DNA from 2 places in the Micromonospora sp. NBRC 110037 genome. Region 1 is predicted to be linked to the other one. Evidence: riboswitches for the same ligand, from Rfam matches in the RefSeq annotation. Region 1 holds a riboswitch; the other holds the start of a gene.

Region 1 (3,348 bases):
CCAGCGCCACCACCCCGCCGAGCGAGTGCCCGAGCAGCACCAGCCGGTCGTGCGGGCCCAGCCGGAGCGGACCGAGCCCGTCCGCGACGCGCTGGGCCAGGGCGTCGAACGAGTAGCCGTCGAGCGGCGGCGACCAGCCGTGGCCGGCCAGGTCGGGGGCGAGCCAGCGCCCGGGCCAGCGGCGCTCCAGCAGTGGCGCCCAGGGCAGCCACACCTCGCCGGTGGCGCCCATGCCGTGCAGGAGAATCAGGTGCCGGTCCCCCGTCGCATCGCCCATTGGCGCAGTCTGCCACCGCCCGCCCCGGACACGCGAGACCGAACCCGCCCCGCCCAAACCGCCCGCCCTCGCCCTCGCCGCCGATCTTGGAGTTGTGGTGCCTCCCATAGCGGGGCGAGCCGGGCATACCAGGCGCCACAAGTCCAAGATCGGCGCGCCGAGAGGGCGGCGGGCGAGGGGCGGGCGGGGACGGGGAAGGCCGGCGCCCCGGGACGGGGTGCCGGCCTTCGCAGGGTGCGGGGCGGTCAGGCGGAGTAGCCGCGGCTGGCGATCCAGTGCGCCAGGTCGATCGTGGTGAGCCAGTACGACGGCAGCGACGGGTCGGCCGAGTCGGCGATCCGGACGGTCCGGCCGTCGTCCTTGTAGCCGATCACCGCGACGTAGTGGCCGCCGGGGAACGAGTGCCAGCCGCCGTTGGTGTCGGTGGCGGTGCCGGCGACGTTCGCGACGACCCCCCGGCCGTTGCTGATCGCCTCGACCACGTCGGCCTGGAGCCGGTCCATCTGGGCCGGGCTGGCCGAGCCGGGAATCATCCGGGTCCGGTACGGGTTGCCCTTGACCTGCTGGTTGAGCACGCGCGTGGTGTCCTCGGCCGAGTTGGTGCCCATCTCGGTGGTGCCGAGCGGGCCGGCGAGGGCGTCCTGGCTGCGCTCGATGCCGGTGGCGCTGAGCGCGTTGCGCACGGCGGCCGGGCCGCAGTAGTAGTAGTTGATCTGCGCCTGGTAGTCGTAGTCCAGCGTCTTGCTCGACGGCGGCTTCGGCGCGGCCTTGGTGACGTCCGGGTCCGCCGCGGCCTTCTTCGCCGACGGGGAGGCGCTGGGCGACTTGCTGGGCTCGGCGCTCGGCGACGCCGGCGGGACGCCGATACGCGCCTCGCTGCGGCTGGCGGGCTCGCCGAGCCGTGCGCCGAGTTCGGCGACCGAGGCGGTGTTCTCCTGCTGGACCGGGGCGTCCTCACCGGCGGCGAGGGCGGTGCCGGCGCCGGCGGCCAGCACGAGCGCCGCGGCCGATCCGGCGATGATCTGGTACGGGCGTTCGGTGGCGATCCGCCGCAGCTGACGCTTCAGGTGGTGCTTCACGAAATCCTCCACGGGGGGCGTGATCGGCACACGCCGGCCCGGCACGTGGCGGGGTTCACACGTGCTGGCAGGCCGGATGGGCCGGGGGAACGGGTACGCCCGCGATGCCGGGCGCCCAGGGGCGGTTTGCCGGTCGCGTCAGGCGAGCGCGGGTACCGCGGAGCCGTGGAGGCGGGGGGACGATCGAGGGGTGGGCACGAGGATGGGACTCCTTCCGTGGCCGCCGACCGGGTTAGCTGACGGATTCGGGCGGGAAGTACGCCCTACCGCGGCAGTGGCCGCGGATTCACCCCGATGGTGCTCATGGTTCCCCGGTTCGTGATGACACGATTAGGCGGGTCGGCGCGGCGTCGCCTTCTGCGATCGGGTACCGCACCGGACGCGCCGACACTACCGGCGGGTACTGCCCCTGCCAAGCGCTCCCACCTGCGTAAACATGATCCCCGGTAACGGATTTCGGAACAGCCGGTTACTCACTTCACTCAATGGGACAAGCGGTGGTGACGGCGCCCGGGAGGCGAAAAGGGGACAGACGGCGGGCGCGTGACCGGCAATGGCGCGGCTCATTGGCCTGTTCTGCGCTCCACGCCCGTTTCGGCGCCGGGGGTGAGCCGGCTCACCACATTCCGGGTAACAATTCGGTCGCCTCAGCCGACCCGGGCCGGACGCCAGCGGGCGTTGCGGACGGACGCGCCGACCGGCAGGGGGATCGTCGCCACGCCGCGGGACACCGGGGCGGGCCGCACCGCCAGGGTGGCCGCGTACGCCTCGGCGGCGAGCGTACGGGCGGCCTCGGCGGCCAGTTCGGCGTCCCGCCACGCCTGCCGCTCCCGCTCGGCGGCGCTCTCCCAGCCGGTCCGGCGCCGGTCCCGTACGGCCCGGGCCAGCACGATCTCCTGCTCGGCCGGGTGCCGGCGCGGGTCCCACCCGTTGCGGCGCGCCAGCACGTCGGCGAGTTGCCGGGCGGACAGGTCGCCGCGCCAGTGCGCCGTCATGGCGGCGTGGTGCAGCCAGCGCTCCCGGGCCGCGTACTCCGCCGGGGTGCGCGGGGTGCGCGGGGCGGCCAGCGCGGCGGCCCCGGCCAGGCGGCGGGCGGCGCTGTCCGCCTCGTCGTACGCGGTCCAGGCGCGTTCCGCCTCGTCCTGCGCGGCCAGCCACCGTTCCCGGCGGCGACGGGCCGTCTGGGCGGCCCCGGCGGCGGCCACCGCCACCTCCTCGGCGTACCGGACGAGGTCGTCGCGGCGCGCGGCGTCCTGGTCCACCGGATCGGCGGCTACCTCGGCGACGCCGTCGCGCTCGGGCCGGGCCACCAGCGCGGCGAGCAGGCCGAACGCGAGCAGCATCAGGAAGGACCAGATGGCGGCGGCCTCGGGGACCGCGGTGAGGAAGTGGTAGAGAGCGGTCTGCGACATGGTCGGCACCTCACGGGAAGAACCTGGCGGGAGACTCCGCACGGCCGGTCGGGGCGCGGCGCGGGGGCGCCGGGCCGGCGAAGGGCGGGTGCGGGATGACGTTCGGTGGGTGCGGTGACGGGCGCGGCCCGTGGGCGGATCAGCGGGCGGGCGGGGCCCGCAGGCCGACCGGCGCGGTGATCCGGCCGGCCGGGACCGGCTGCGGGTCGTTCGGGAGCGTGTCGGTGGCCCGTGCGGCGGGCGCGGGTGCGCCGTCGGGACGGGCCTGCCGCTCGGCGGCGCGGTCGGATTCCGGTCGCGGGGCGGTCGGCGTGCTCACGTACGCCGGGCCGGCTGGCGCGGCCGGGGCGGCGGCGGCCGGCAGCGTGGCCGCGCCGAACGAACAGGCGACGACCACGGCGAGACTGGCGAGCATCCGGGCGGTCCAGCGCGCCACCCACCACACGGGGCAGGTGAGCGCGATCGGAAGCACGGGTACAAATTACCGCCGAACCCCCAGTGACGCACCGCCGCACGGCGTGTCGCGGACCGACCGGCCGTCGTGTGCGCGTGTCAGTCCGGGCTACGCCGCCCGGCGTAC
Region 2 (3,348 bases), on a different contig from region 1:
AGGCCGAGGCGGGCCAGCCGGGAGCGGTCCGGCTTCGCGGCGGTGGCGGCGAGCGTGACCCGCTGGCCGTCGTCGGTGGTCCGGGTGGCGCCCTGGCCGAGCTGGTCGTAGACCTCGTCGGCGAAGGCCGCCGCCGCGTCGGCGGTGTCCGCGCCGGAGTAGCGGGCCACCGCGGCGTACCAGGCCGCCGGGTCGGTGCCGGCGCCGACCGGCCCGCCCAGAGCCTTCTGGTACGACGACAGCAGCGCCGCGCCGCCGCGGATGTTCGCGGCCGGGTCGGTGCGCAGCGTCCCCGCGTCCAGCCCGGTGAGCGCGGCGGCCGCGTCGAGCGTCTGGAGCGAGGCGCTCGGCAGCGGCGTCTCCCGCGTCGGCGCGGCGGCGGTGGCCGGGTCGAGCTTCAGCGGCCGGGAGTCGTCGCCGCGCGGGTCCTCGTCCTCGTCGACGTGGGCGCTGCCCGGCGTGGCGAGGATGTGCGCGGCGTCGGTCAGGTGCATCGGGCCGTAGCCGCCGCTGGTGCTGGGCTGACCCGGGTGGGTGTCCCAGCGGGACTCCAGATAGGAGACACCGAGCAGCACGTTCTGGGGCACGCCGTACTCGGCCGCGGCGGCGGCGTATTGTTGTTGCCGGTCGCTCGCGGGCGCGGACGTGTCCGGCGCGGCGGTAACCGGGCCGGTGGTCGCCAGCGCGGTGGCCGTGGCCACGGCGGCGGCGAGCAGTATCCGTCTGCCCGACGGCGGGGCGGAGAGGTGCATCGAACCTCCTGGACAGGGATGGGGGTCACTGCGTTTCCACCCTCACTCCGCACACCCGCGATGGTCAATACCTTTCCAGTAAGTAATCAGTCGTGAAAGAAAATTTCACCTCCGTGCGCGGTGTGGCGCTGGATTGCGTACGGAGTGTCACGGCGCTGGAAGTTGCGGATCGATAACGGTGGTCCCTACTCTGGTGAATCGTCGGCCGCACGTCTCATCGTCCAACCCGGTCGGTGACGGTCCGACACCGCCGAGTCGCCTCCGGGCGAGCCGGGGAACCAGGTACCTGGGGTGAATCCGCAGCACTGCTGCGGTAGGGCGGCTCCCTTCCCGCCCGAATCCGTCAGCTAACCCGGTAGGCGGTACGGAAGAAGGAGTACGGACGCCCGGTGGCACTCCATGCCCCGCGGCCGTCGTCGAACCGGTCGGTCGACCGGTCCAGCGTCGCGCCGCGTTCCCGCTGGTCCCGCTTCACCACCGCCCTCGCCGCACTGGTCGGCACCGCCGTCGTACTGACCGGCGGCGCCACTGCGGCACACGCCGAACCCTCGGTCGCCGAGATCGAGGCCCAGATCGACCGCGACTGGAACAAGCTCGAACCGGTCATCGAGCAGGTCAACGACGTACGCGAGCAGCTCGCCGCGCGGCGCAGGCAGGCCGACGCGCTCGGCCGGCAGATCGCACCCCTGCAAGCCCGGGTGGACGCCGCGCTCGGCCAGGTCGGCGGCCTCGCCGCCGACGCCTACAAGGCCGACAACCTCTCCACGGTCAACGCGCTGCTCGGCAGCCGCTCACCCGGTGACCTGGTCGACGGCCTGGAGCTGCTCGACCGCTTCGCGCACCGCCAGCACGAGCAGGTGCGCTCGGTCGCCGCGCTGCGCGACGAGCTGGCGGCGAAGAAGAAGCCGCTGGACGAGATGATCGCCGGCCTGGCGCGCACCGAGGCCCAGCTCGCGGCGAAGAAGAAGCAGATCGACGCCGAGATCGCCAAGCTGGAGAAGCTGCGGCTCAAGGTGTACGGCAAGGGCGGCGGCGGCCCGCTGCGCCCGGCGCCCTGCCCGGCCGGCTATCCCGCCGGCCCGGCCGGAGCGGCGGTGAAGTTCGCCTGCGCCCAGATCGGCAAGATCTACGTCTGGGGCGCCGCCGGCCCGGACCACTTCGACTGCTCGGGCCTCACCATGGCGGCCTGGGCCAAGGGCGGCGTCTCACTGCCGCACAGCGCACGCCAGCAGCACGGCGTGACGAAGCGCATCAGCCGGGCCGAGCTGCGCGCCGGCGACCTCGTCTTCTACTACAGCGACCTGCACCACGTGGCGATGTACGTGGGCGACGGCTGGGTGGTGCACGCCTCCCAGTCCGGCAAGCCCATCACGATGAAGCGGGTCGACGACGGCGACATCAACAGCTACGGCCGCGTGTAAGGAAGGGCCCCCTCTTAACGCCTCCGGTAGAGGAGGGGGCCCTTCTTAACAACTGCGGGCGGCGTCAGCGCGTCGGCCAGGTGCGCCAGCTCTGCCAGGACCGGCTCGGCGTCGGGCCGCGCTGCCCCTGGTAACGCGAGCCGTAGACGGCCGAGCCGTACGGGTGCTCGGCCGGCGAGGAGAGCCGGAAGATGCAGAGCTGGCCGATCTTCATGCCGGGCCAGAGCGTGATCGGCAGGTTCGCCACGTTCGACAGCTCCAGCGTGACGTGGCCGGAGAAGCCGGGGTCGATGAAGCCGGCTGTCGAGTGGGTCAGCAGCCCCAGCCGCCCCAGGCTCGACTTGCCCTCGAGCCGGCCCGCGAGCTGGTCGCCCAGCGAGATCACCTCAAGCGTGGAGGCGAGCACGAACTCGCCCGGGTGCAGCACGAACGGCTGGCCCTCGGGCACCTCCACCATCGAGGTGAGGTCGTCCTGCTGGACCGACGGGTCGATGTGTGTGTAGAGGTGGTTGTTGAAGACCCGGAAGAGCCGGTCCAGGCGTACGTCGATGCTCGACGGCTGCACCAGCGTGGGCTCGAAGGGCTCCAGCGCGAGCGTGCCGGCCTTGATCTCGGAGATCAGGTCGCGGTCGGAGAGCAGCATCGGAACACCATAGCGACCGGTATGGGTGACCTGCGTGTCGCACTACTTCTTCGTACACGTGTTCGATAGGATGTCCGCATGGCTTCCTGGTCCGAATTCGCCGCCGACGAGCCCCGCCTCGCCGGCGAGATCCGCCTCCTGATGCAGCAGTACGGGCCGGGCTTCGGCTACCTCGCCACGGTCCGCGCCGACGGCGGCCCCCGCGTCCACCCGGTCTCCCCGGTGTTCACCGACGACGGCCTATGGTGCTTCGTCATCGACTCGCCGAAGCGCCGCGACCTCGAACGCGACGGCCGCTACGCGCTGCACTCGTTCCCGCCCGAGGAGAGCGACGACGAGGCGTACGTCGCGGGGCGCGCGCGGCCGGTGACCGACCCGGCCACCGTGACGCGGCTGGCCCGGATCGCCCGCGCGTCGCCACATGGTGACTGGCGGCTGTTCGAGTTCACAGTCGAGGCGGCGATGCTGACCCGGCGCGACCCTGTCGCCCAGCCCGGCGCCGCTCCGCCGCAGGTGCGGGTGTGGCTCGACC

The links. Region 1 has a riboswitch for cyclic di-AMP ahead of A4R25_RS17890 (C39 family peptidase). Riboswitches for the same ligand answer to the same signal wherever they lie in the genome.
Region 2: it holds a riboswitch for cyclic di-AMP, as region 1 does, so the genes downstream of both, A4R25_RS22615 (NlpC/P60 family protein) here and A4R25_RS17890 (C39 family peptidase) in region 1, are expected to answer to the same signal.

Annotation. Positions count from the first base shown of each region.
Region 1 is NZ_BBVA01000005.1:350,424-353,771, reverse strand. It holds gene A4R25_RS17895 (alpha/beta fold hydrolase) at 1-277, opposite strand, end outside; gene A4R25_RS17890 (C39 family peptidase) at 523-1,356, opposite strand; cyclic di-AMP (ydaO/yuaA leader) riboswitch at 1,563-1,703, opposite strand; gene A4R25_RS17885 (hypothetical protein) at 2,004-2,768, opposite strand; gene A4R25_RS17880 (hypothetical protein) at 2,908-3,240, opposite strand; gene A4R25_RS17875 (acyltransferase) at 3,321-3,348, opposite strand, start outside.
Region 2 is NZ_BBVA01000008.1:94,078-97,425, reverse strand. It holds gene A4R25_RS22620 (N-acetylmuramoyl-L-alanine amidase) at 1-752, opposite strand, end outside; cyclic di-AMP (ydaO/yuaA leader) riboswitch at 991-1,128, shown strand; gene A4R25_RS22615 (NlpC/P60 family protein) at 1,142-2,173, shown strand; gene dcd (dCTP deaminase) at 2,238-2,816, opposite strand; gene A4R25_RS22605 (pyridoxamine 5'-phosphate oxidase family protein) at 2,895-3,348, shown strand, end outside.